Regions from separate parts of the Streptomyces sp. BBFR2 genome, predicted to be linked through region 1. Evidence: predicted binding sites of a transcription regulator. Region 1 holds the regulator's gene; the other holds the start of a gene.
What was found. The regulator HspR, encoded in region 1, represses chaperone genes until heat shock. The targets are predictions, from matches to a motif close to TTGAGNNNNNNNNNCTCAA.

Region 1 (5,211 bases):
TCCGCATATGCCAATGGCACCCCATGCCCGGCGCCGACACTGGCCCGGAACGCGATGGAGGTGCAGCATGACGGCTATGGCATACGAGCCGACGGCGACCGACCAGCAGACCCTCCTGGACTTCTTCCTCGGCATGGACACCCCCCACGGTTTCCGCGCCGAGTTCATCGAGGGGGAGATTGTTGTGTCGCCGCCGACCGACGGGGATCACGAGGACTACCTGAGCACACTGGCCCGGCAGCTCTTCCGGTCCTCGGCGACCGAGATGGACGTCTCGGGGAACAAGGGCCTGGTCCTGCCCAGCGGAGGGCGGTGCACCAGGAATCACGTCATCCCCGACGCCACGGTTGCACCGCGCGCCTTCCGCCTCTTCCGGGGCGCCGAACCCTGGATGCCACCCACCGGCGTCGCCCTGGTGGTCGAGGTGACCAGCAGCAAGGCGAAACAGGACCGCGTCGCCGAACGCCACTGCTACGCCCGCGCGGCCCTCCCCCTCCACCTCCTCGTCGACCGCGAGACCTCCACGGTCACGCTGTTCAGCGACCCCGAGGGGGACGACTACCGCGAGTCCCACTCCGTGGCCTTCGGCAAACCGCTGCCGCTGCCCGCGCCGTTCTCCTTCACTCTGGAGACCGGCGACTTCCTCTGAGGCAGGCACCCCGAGGGGCCGGGCCCGCCCGTACGGGGCCCGGCCCCTCGCCGTACGCGGACCCGGACCCACCGCCGTACGGGCAGCGGCACGCCCGTCGGGACGGCTCTCCGGACACCGCCCGCCCTACGCGGAAACGGGCGCCCCCGACCCCGTCGCTACGCTTCCCCCATGGCCCACGATCTCGCCGACCTCAACCCCGCCTACCTCGCCTTCTGGGGCGAGCGCGTCATCTCGACGCTGACCACGCCGCGGGCCGACGGCTCCCCGCACGTCGTGCCGGTCGGGGTGACGTACGACGCGGAGCAGCGGATCGCGCGGATCATCACGCGCGGCGGCAGCACCAAGGCGCGGAACGTCCGGGCCGCCGGGGCGGACGGGGCGCGGGCCGCGGTCTGCCAGTTCGCGGGGCGGCGCTGGGCGACGCTGGAGGGCATCGCCCGGGTCCGGGACAGCGCGGCGGCGGTCGCGGACGCCGAGCGACGGTACGCCGAGCGGTACGGCCGCACGCCGACCCCCAACCCGGAGCGCGTGGTGATCGAGATCGCCGTGACCCGGGCACTCGGCCGGGCCTGAACCGGCGGAACACGGGAGCGCCGCGCCAAGGCCCGGGAGCGCGGCCCGGGTTCCGGGGCCGCCGGGGCGCGGGCGGTCGGCCGATCCGGAGCCGCCGGGGCGCGGGCGGGGCCGGCCGATCCGGCACGAGCACCCGACCGGCGCGGAACACGGGCCGTCGATCGGTACGGAACACGCACCCGACCGGCCCGGAGCGCGGGCCCGCCGCCCGGCCCGGAACGCGGCCCGCACCCCCCGGCCCGGAGCGAGCGCCCGATCAGCCCGAGGACGGCCGCCCGACCGGCCCGGACCACGGGCGGTCAGCCGGTCCGGAGCACGGGCGGCAGGCCGGTTGGGAGCGAGCGCCCGACAGCCCCGGACCACGGGTACCCGGCGGGTGACGGCCCGTTACGACGGCTGCCGTACGCCGGTATTCTCGCCCGCACACCGACCCCGCCCGGAGGGCACGATGAACCCGGTCCGCGCCACCGCCCTCGCCTGTCTGATGCCGCTGTCCGAGCTGGGCGACGAGCCGTTCCTCGTCGACGACCGCGGACAGCACGCCATGTGCGAACGGTGGGCGGCGGCCCGCGGCTACGACCTCACCGTCCGGCTGAGCCTGCACCGGCTGCCCGCCGGGCACCCCACGCTCTGGCGCGACGCGGAACGCGGACTGGTCGATGTCTTCGTGTCCCCGCACCGCCGCGCGCTGGAACACGCCGTGGACGACGCCGACGCGTTCGCCGCCCGCTGCGCCACCGCCGGCATCCGCCTGGCCACCGCCGACCTCGACGAACCGGTCTACGACCTCGCGATGACCTCGGACGTCCACCGCCGCCTGTCGATGCCCACAGCGGGATACGGCGGACACTGAGCGGACGGCCACCGGAAGACCGGGCGACCGTCGGAAGAAACCGGGACCGGGACCGGGACCGGGACCGGGACCGGGACCGGGACCGGCGGCAGCCGGGCAGCCGGGCAGCCGGGCAGCCGGGCAGCCGGGCAGCCGGGCAGCCGGGCGAGCGTAAGACCCAGCGCCCCGCCAGGAGCCCACTCGCCTCCGGACCGGTCGCCTCCGGCCACGCACCTCAGCAGGTCCGGCACCTCACGGCCGCACGCCCGGCCCGCCCCCGGGCATGCGAAAGGGCCGGGTCGCCCCGGCCCTCTCCGCTTCCCTCAGCGCTCCGCGGTGGTCACTCGCCCCGCTTGGGGCGCCACACCACCAGTGCGCTGGTCTGCTGCACATCCTGGTACGGGACCAGATCGCGGCGGTAGGACGCGTGGACCGCGGCCTCCCGCTGCTGCATCGCGCTGGCGGCGCCCTCCAGGGCGCCCTGGAGTTCGGCGACGCGCTGCTGGAGCGCCGCGACCTGGTTCTCCAGCTCGATGATGCGCTTGATACCGGCGAGGTTGATGCCCTCGTCCTGGGACAGTTGCTGCACCGTGCGGAGCAGTTCGATGTCCCGGGCGGAGTACCGGCGGCCCCGCCCGGCCGTGCGGTCGGGCGAGACCAGTCCGAGCCGGTCGTACTGGCGCAGGGTCTGCGGATGCAGGCCGGAGAGCTGGGCCGCGACGGAGATGACGTATACCGGTGAATCCTCGGTCAGTTCATACGGATTCCGACGGTGACCCCGGCTGTCCATCTCATGCTCCCTTCGCGGCCTGGAACAGCTCCGCCCGCGGATCCTGATCCGCGGTCGCCTCGCGATAGGACTCCAGCGACTCCTTCGCCTTGTCGCCGAGGTCCTTGGGAACGATCACCTCGACGGTGACCAGCAGGTCACCCCGGGTGCCGTCCTTCCGCGCCGAGCCCTTGCCCCGCGCCCGCATGGTGCGGCCGTTGGGTGTGCCCGGTGCGATCTTGAGCGTGACGGGCGGGCCGCCCAGCGTCGGTACCCGCACCTCGCCGCCGAGCGCCGCCTCCGGGAAGGTGACGGGCACCGTGACGGTGAGGTTGTCGCCCTTGCGGCCGAAGACGGGGTGCGGCTGGACGTGCACCACGACGTAGAGGTCACCGGCAGGTCCGCCGTGCTCGCCGGGCGTGCCCTTGCCGCGCAGCCGGATGCGCTGCCCGTCGGCGACGCCCGCCGGGATGCGGACCTGCATCGTCCGGGCGCTGGTGGCCCGGCCGCTGCCCTTGCAGACCTCGCAGGGGTTCTCCGCGATCAGGCCGCGGCCCTTGCAGTCGGCGCACGGATCGGTGAGCGAGAAGCCGCCACCCGCGCCCCGGCTGACCTGACCGGTGCCCACACAGGTCGGACAGACCCGCGGGGTGCCGTTCTTGTCGCCGGTGCCCGAGCACGCCTTGCACGGCTCCTTGCTGGACATCCGCAGCGGGACCGTGGCCCCGTCCACCGCCTCGGTGAAGCTGAGCGTCACCTCGGACTCGATGTCCTGCCCGCGCCGCGGCTGGGTGCGGCTGCCCGCACCGCCACCGCGGTTGAACAGACCGCCGAAGACGTCCCCGAGGCCGCCGCCGAAGCCGCCGGCACTCCCCTGCCCCGGACCCTGCGTACCCCCGAAGAGGTCGCCGAGGTCGAAGTTGAAGCTGCCGCCGCCCCCGCCGGGGCCGGGCCGGAAGCCGCCGTTGCCGAAGAGCGCCCGCGCCTCGTCGTACTCCTTGCGCCGCTTGGGGTCGCCGAGTACGTCGTTGGCCTCGGAGATCTCCTTGAAGCGCGCCTCGGCGCCGGAGTCACCGGTGTTGGCGTCCGGGTGGTTCTCCCGGGCCAGCTTGCGGTACGCCTTCTTGATCTCGGCGTCGGTGGCGTCCTTCGGGACGCCGAGGACCTTGTAGTAGTCCTTCTCGACGAAGTCCTTCGTGCTCATCCCCGACGTCCCTCCTTCCGCGTCTTCTTCGCTGCCGTCCGCACGTCAGCCCTCGTCCGGGCCACCGTTCTCCTCGTCCGAAGCCTTGCCACCGTCCTCGGAGGCGGACTTGCCGCCCTGGGCACCGGGCTGCGGCTCGGCGACGGCGACCCGCGCGGGGCGGATCGTCCGCTCACCGATGCGATACCCGGGCTGCAGGATGGCCACGCACGTGGTCTCCGTGACGTCCGGTGCGTACGAGTGCATCAGGGCTTCGTGGATCGTCGGGTCGAAGGGCTCGCCCTCCTTGCCGAACTGCGTCAGGCCCAGCTTGGCGACCACGGCCTCCAGCGATTCGGCCACCGACTTGAAGCCGCCGACCAGCTCGCCGTGCTCGCGGGCGCGGCCCACGTCGTCGAGGACCGGGAGCAGCTCGGACAGGAGGTTCGCCGCGGCGACCTCCTTGACCGCGACGCGGTCCCGCTCCACCCGGCGCCGGTAGTTCTGGTACTCGGCCTGGAGCCGCTGGAGGTCCGCCGTGCGCTCGGTGAGCGCCGAACGCACCTGGTCCAGTTGCGCGGTGAGCGCGATGTCCTGCGCGCCCTGCTTGTCGTCCCCGGCCGGGGCCGAGCCCGCCTTGTCGGCGGACTCGGCTCGCGCCGCGTCGTCAGCGTTGCCTGCGGACTCGGCGCCGGAGACGTCGGGCTTCTCCTCGAAGCCCGGGGTCTCCTCCGTCACGCCGCACCGTCCTTCTTGGGCTTCTCGTCGTCGACGATCTCGGCGTCCACGACGTCGTCGTCGGCCTTGGCCTCGCCCGCACCGGCACCCGCGGCGCCCGCGGCACCGGCGTCGGCACCCGCGGCCTGGGCGTCGGCGTACATGGCCTGGCCCAGCTTCTGCGAGACGGCGGCGACCTTCTCGGTGGCGGTGCGGATCTCGGCGGAGTCCTCGCCCTTGAGCTTCTCCTTCAGCTCACCGACGGCGGCCTCGACCTCGGTCTTCACCTCGGCGGGGACCTTCTCCTCGTTGTCCTTGAGGAACTTCTCCGTCTGGTAGACGAGCTGCTCGCCCTGGTTACGGGACTCGGCGGCCTCGCGGCGCTTCGCGTCCTCGTCCGCGTACTGCTCCGCCTCCTGGCGCATGCGGTCGACCTCGTCCTTCGGCAGCGAGGAGCCGCCGGTGACGGTCATCTTCTGCTCCTT
Region 2 (5,211 bases), 1.6 Mb from region 1:
CGCAGGATGCCGCTGCGCGGGGTGTGCGCGGCGAGCGCCGCCCGCTCCACGCGGCGCAGCAGGACGTGCACCCGCGCGGCCAGCTCCCGCATGGAGAACGGCTTGGTCATGTAGTCGTCGGCGCCGACGCCGAGGCCGACCAGCATGTCCGTCTCGTCGTCGCGCGCGGTCAGCATCATCACCGGCACCGGGCGCTGCGCCTGCACCCGGCGGCACACCTCCAGGCCGTCGAAGCCCGGCAGCATCACGTCGAGGACCAGCAGGTCCGGCTGCCACGCCTCGGCGGTGTCGACGGCCGCGGGGCCGTCCGTGGCCGTCTGTACCTGGAAGCCCTCGGCGCGCAGCCGGGTCGCGATGGCGTCCACGATCGTCGGGTCGTCCTCGACGACCAGCACCCGGCGCTGGGCGCCCGGCGTGGCCGCGGCGGTACCGCCCTGGCTGGTCTGAGTCTGGTCCATCGCCCGCCCCTGCATGTCCCCGTGTGCCTGGTCGCGTAGTGACTGGATGTGCGGCCTCGCGGCGCGCGGCGGCCCGTGCGGGGCCGTGTGCCGCGGCGCCGCGTCACATCCAGGGGAGCAGCGTAAGCGCACGGTGTGACTGTCGGCTACGCGCCCTTGTGCGCGAGGTGAACGACGTCGGGGACACCTCGGGCAACGGGCACCTCTTCCGTGCGAACACGCTGGAACCCGGCATTCCGGAGTGCCTGGTCGAAGGCGGGCGACGGCTGCGCCGACCAGACGGCCAGCACCCCGCCCGGCGTCAGCGCCGCACGGCAGGCCGCGAGCCCGGCGGGGGAGTAGAGCCCGTCGTTGCCGTCGGTGACGGTCCAGTCCGGGCCGTTGTCGATGTCCAGGCACAGCGCGTCGTACGCACCGGGGGGCGTGTCCTCGCGCAGATGGGCCACGAGATCGGCGTGGACGATCGCGGCGCGGGGGTCGGCGAGCGCCCGGCCGGTGAGCGCGGACAGCGGGCCCGTGCGGTGCCAGTCGATCACCGCGGCCTCCCGCTCGATCACCTCGATCCGCCCCCAGCGCTGCTCCTCCACCGCCCTGACCAGCGAGAATCCCACGCCGAGGCCGCCGATCAGCGCGGCCGGACGCTCCCGCTCCGGCGGCAGGGCGGCGAGCGCCGCGTCGATCAGCAGCCGTTCGGAGCGGCCGTCGGAGGTGTCCATCAGGAAGCAGCCGTTGGCGATGATCTCGAAGACCGGCGCGCCACCGGAGCCGTCCGCGCCGCCGCGCCGGCGCAGCACCACCTCGCCGTACGGGCCCTCGCGGCGATCCAGGGTGACCGGCCCCTCCGCGGGGCCGGCCGGGGACGGGAAGGTCGGGTCGCAGGGAACGGGAGTCATACGGGCCATCCTGGCCAACCACGCGTCCGCCGGTCCAACCGGCGCCGCGGGCGACGCGGCGGCCCCCTGCCGGGTTGCGTGCCGTGACGTACCTCACCCGGGGCGGTCCGTCGCGGGGTGAACGGCCGGGCGCCGCCGCGCGTTGAGTACGCGGACGCCCCGGGGGCGGGGCGGCGAGGACCGGCCGGGAAGACGCGAAGGGGAGGGGCGGTGTGATGGGGACGGACGGTGGGGCGGCGGTGCCGTCCCGGGGCGGGCGGGCGGCCGGGCCCGTGGGGCTACGGGGTGCCCGGAAGGGGCTCGCCACCTGGGCGGCCGGTTCCGGGGAGCCCTCGCGCGGGGCCCGGGCGGAGGCGGCGGGCGGGCCGTCCGGCGGGACGGTGCGGGCCCGGTGGTGGCCGGGGCGGTTCCTGCCCGGCCCCCGGGCGACGCCGTTCACCTTCTGCTACACGCTGCTGCTGGTGGCGACGTCGCTCTTCGCGGCGTACGCGGACCCGGCGCGGGTGGCGGAGCTGCTGCGGGCCTCCAGCACCGACGCGGCACATCTGGCCGCCGCGCCGCTGCGGGTTCTGGTGGCCAGCGCGCTGTGGAGCGACGGCGGGATGCTCTCCGGGTTCGCGCTCGCCTTCGTCGTGGTGCTGACCGCGCTGGAGCGGCGGGTCGGCGCCGCGCGCACCCTCGCGGTCTTCCTCGGCGGCCATGTGCTGGCCACCCTCGCCACCGAACTGCCGGTGGGCGCCGCCGTCGCCGCCGGGACGCTGCCGCCCGGTGCGGCGCACCGCCTCGACTACGGCATCAGCTACGGCGTGATGGCCTGCGCCGGAGCGCTGGCCGGACTGCTGCCGGGGCGGCTGCGGTGGCCGCTGCTCACCGGCGCCGCCTGCTACGCCACGGCCGGCCTGCTGACCTTCGCCGACCCGCTCAGCTCCTGCGGCCATCTCCTCTCCCTCGCCATCGGCGCCGCCGCCTGGCACCCGCTGCGCCGCGGACGGTCCGGCCCGCCCCCGGCCCGGCTCCACGGCGACCTCGGCCATCCGGCACTGCGCCGGGGACCGGGCCGCCCGGGGACGGTCGCGGGGGTGCGCCGGCGGGGGTGAGTCCGGGGGCGCGCCGGTCGCGGGCACGGACGGGCCGGAGCCGGCGTGTGCCGGGCCGCCGCCCCGTTCGCCCGCGCGGGGTCGCCCGTTCCCCTCGCCCCGCGGTCGGGGCCTGTTTCCGCTGGTCACCGGCGAGTCCGTGCTCGATGGGCCGCCCCGCCCGGCCCGGGCCCGGCCGTCCTCAGCCGCCCGGCGGTGTCCACACGTACGGCGTGGTGGTGGTGACAGCGTGGAGGCCGAGGCGGCGGAGGACGGGGGCGCTGTCGGCGGAGGCGTCGACCTGGAGGAGGTCCACGCCGTGGGCCACGGCGAGGGTGGCGCGGGCGGCGACCAGCGCGCGGTAGAGACCCCGGCCGCGCCAGGCGGGCAGTGTCGAGCCGCCCCACAGACCCGCGGTGCCGGTGCCGGGCCGCAGCACCAGCCACCCCGCCGACACCACTTCGCCGGCGGCCTCGGCGACCAGTACGGCGATGTGGTCCGGGGCGGCCGCGATCCGGGCGATCAGATCGTCGGCCAGCCAGCCGTGGTCGTCGCCCCAGACCGCGGTCTCCATGGCGGCGACGCGCCGCATGTCGGCGTCGTCGGTGACCTGACGCAGGGTGATGCCCTCGGGGAGCGCGGGGTCCCCGGCCAGCTCCCGGGCGCGGCCGATGAGGACGGTCTCCCGCTCCTCGGGGACGAATCCGGCGGCCCGCAGCCGCTCGGGGAGGTCCGCCGGCCGGTCGTGGCCGCGGGTCTTCCACTCCACCGCCTCGCCCCGGGCGGCGAAGACCGCGCACTGCCGGGCGATCAGCGCGTCCAGCGCGGCGCCGTCCACGCCCAGGTCCGGCGGGCCGCTGACGAACCCGCGGAACTGCCCGGTCAGCCGGGTCACCGGCCCGTCCTGCTCCAGGGTGACGCCCCGGGGGAGCTCCGCCGGAACGCCCCGCATCCGCTCGTCGTAGGCCGCGAGCAAGCCGTCGATGGTGTCCGTCACGGTTCGACGGTACGAGCGGTGGCAAACGGTTTTCCGGCACCGCGGGCGGCGGGGCGTGGCGCGGGGGCGAGGAGCGCGGCCGTGGCGCGGGGCGGTCCCGCGCAGTGGCGCCGGGGCCCGGCCTCGCCCCGTCCGCCGGGGTCCCGTGGCGAGAGGCCGCCTGCCCGCCGTCCGCTCCGAGCCGCAGTGCGCGCCCGCTCCCGCGCCGCCCCTGGCAGCCGCGCTCCGCGGCCGCCGCGCGCTCACCGCCGCCTGTTCGCGACCCCCCGCTTCCCGCTGATCGCTCACAGCGAACACGGACCGGGGAACATCCGGCCGCGCACTTGCATTGAGTGAGTACAGCTCAACTTGCCTGCCGAAGGGGAGATCATGGCTTCGTCGTCCCACACGCTCACTCTGCCCGTGCTGCCCCTCGATGACGAGGTGGTCCTGCCCGGCATGGTCGTGCCGCTGGACCTGTCGGACGCGGATGTGCGAGCCGCCGTCGAGGCCGCGCAGTCCGCCGCCGACCAGGGCAACAAACCGGAGGTGCTCCTTGTGCCCCGCGTCGACGGCACGTACGCGGCGATCGGCACGCTCGGGCGGATCGAGCAGGTCGGCCGGTTGTCCGGCGGCGATCCGGGCGCGCTGATCCGCGGACTGCGCCGGGTGCGCATCGGCTCCGGCACCACCGGGCCGGGCGCCGCCCTCTGGGTGGAGGGCAGCGCCGTCGAGGAGACGGTGCCCGGCGCCGACGGCGAGGGCGGCCGCGCGCTCCCGGGCGCCGTCACCGAACTCGTCACCGAGTACAAGGCGCTGGCCACCAGTTGGCTGCGCAAGCGCGGTGCCTGGCAGGTCGTCGACCGCGTCCAGCAGATCGAGGACGTCTCCGCCCTCGCCGACAACGCCGGTTATTCGCCCTTCCTCACCACCGAGCAGAAGGTCCGGCTGCTGGAGACCACCGACCCGGTGGCCCGGCTGAAGTTCGCCACCGAGACGCTCCGCGACCACCTCGCCGAGCAGGACGTCGCCGAATCCATCGCCAAGGACGTCCAGGAGGGCGTCGACAAGCAGCAGCGGGAGTTCCTGCTGCGGCGGCAGCTGGAGGCGGTCCGCAAGGAGCTGTCCGAGCTGAACGGCGACGACGGCGACGAGAGCGACGACTTCCGTGCCCGCGTCGAGGCCGCCGCCCTGCCCGAGGACGTCCGCAAGGCCGCCCTCAAGGAGGTCGACAAGCTGGAGCGGGCCGGTGACCAGAGCCCCGAGGGCCCCTGGATCCGCAACTGGCTCGACACCGTCCTCGAACTGCCGTGGAACGAGCGGAGCGAGGACGCCTACGACATCGCCGGTGCCCGCGCCGTGCTCGACGCCGACCACGCCGGTCTGGACGACGTCAAGGAGCGCATCACCGAATACCTCGCGGTCCGCAAGCGCCGCGCCGAACGGGCGGCCGAAGCCCCCGAGGGCCCGGAGACCGGCGGCGCCCGCCGTGCCGGGGGCGCCGTGCTGGCGCTCGTCGGCCCGCCCGGCGTCGGCAAGACCTCGCTCGGCGAGTCCGTCGCGCGGGCCATGGGCCGCTCCTTCGTCCGCGTTGCGCTCGGCGGCGTCCGGGACGAGGCGGAGATCCGCGGCCACCGGCGGACGTACGTCGGCGCGCTGCCCGGCCGTATCGTCCGGGCGATCAAGGAAGCCGGTTCGATGAACCCGGTGGTGCTGCTCGACGAGATCGACAAGGTCGGCTCCGACTACCGCGGCGACCCCGCCGCCGCCCTCCTGGAGGTCTTGGACCCGGCGCAGAACCACACCTT

Region 2: a site for HspR is predicted at 3,753-3,771, ahead of lon (endopeptidase La). Genes of this name have one in related genera too.

The regions. Positions count from the first base shown of each region.
Region 1 is NZ_CP172415.1:3,654,986-3,660,196, reverse strand. Features, by position in the region: gene ACGH2B_RS14580 (Uma2 family endonuclease) at 77-649, shown strand; gene ACGH2B_RS14575 (TIGR03618 family F420-dependent PPOX class oxidoreductase) at 821-1,225, shown strand; gene ACGH2B_RS14570 (hypothetical protein) at 1,674-2,078, shown strand; gene ACGH2B_RS14565 (heat shock protein transcriptional repressor HspR) at 2,398-2,847, opposite strand; gene dnaJ (molecular chaperone DnaJ) at 2,849-4,030, opposite strand; gene grpE (nucleotide exchange factor GrpE) at 4,076-4,747, opposite strand; gene dnaK (molecular chaperone DnaK) at 4,744-5,211, opposite strand, start outside.
Region 2 is NZ_CP172415.1:2,024,687-2,029,897, reverse strand. Features, by position in the region: gene ACGH2B_RS07390 (response regulator transcription factor) at 1-458, opposite strand, end outside; gene ACGH2B_RS07385 (spermidine synthase) at 605-1,351, opposite strand; gene ACGH2B_RS07380 (rhomboid-like protein) at 1,567-2,448, shown strand; gene ACGH2B_RS07375 (GNAT family N-acetyltransferase) at 2,630-3,424, opposite strand; gene lon (endopeptidase La) at 3,794-5,211, shown strand, end outside.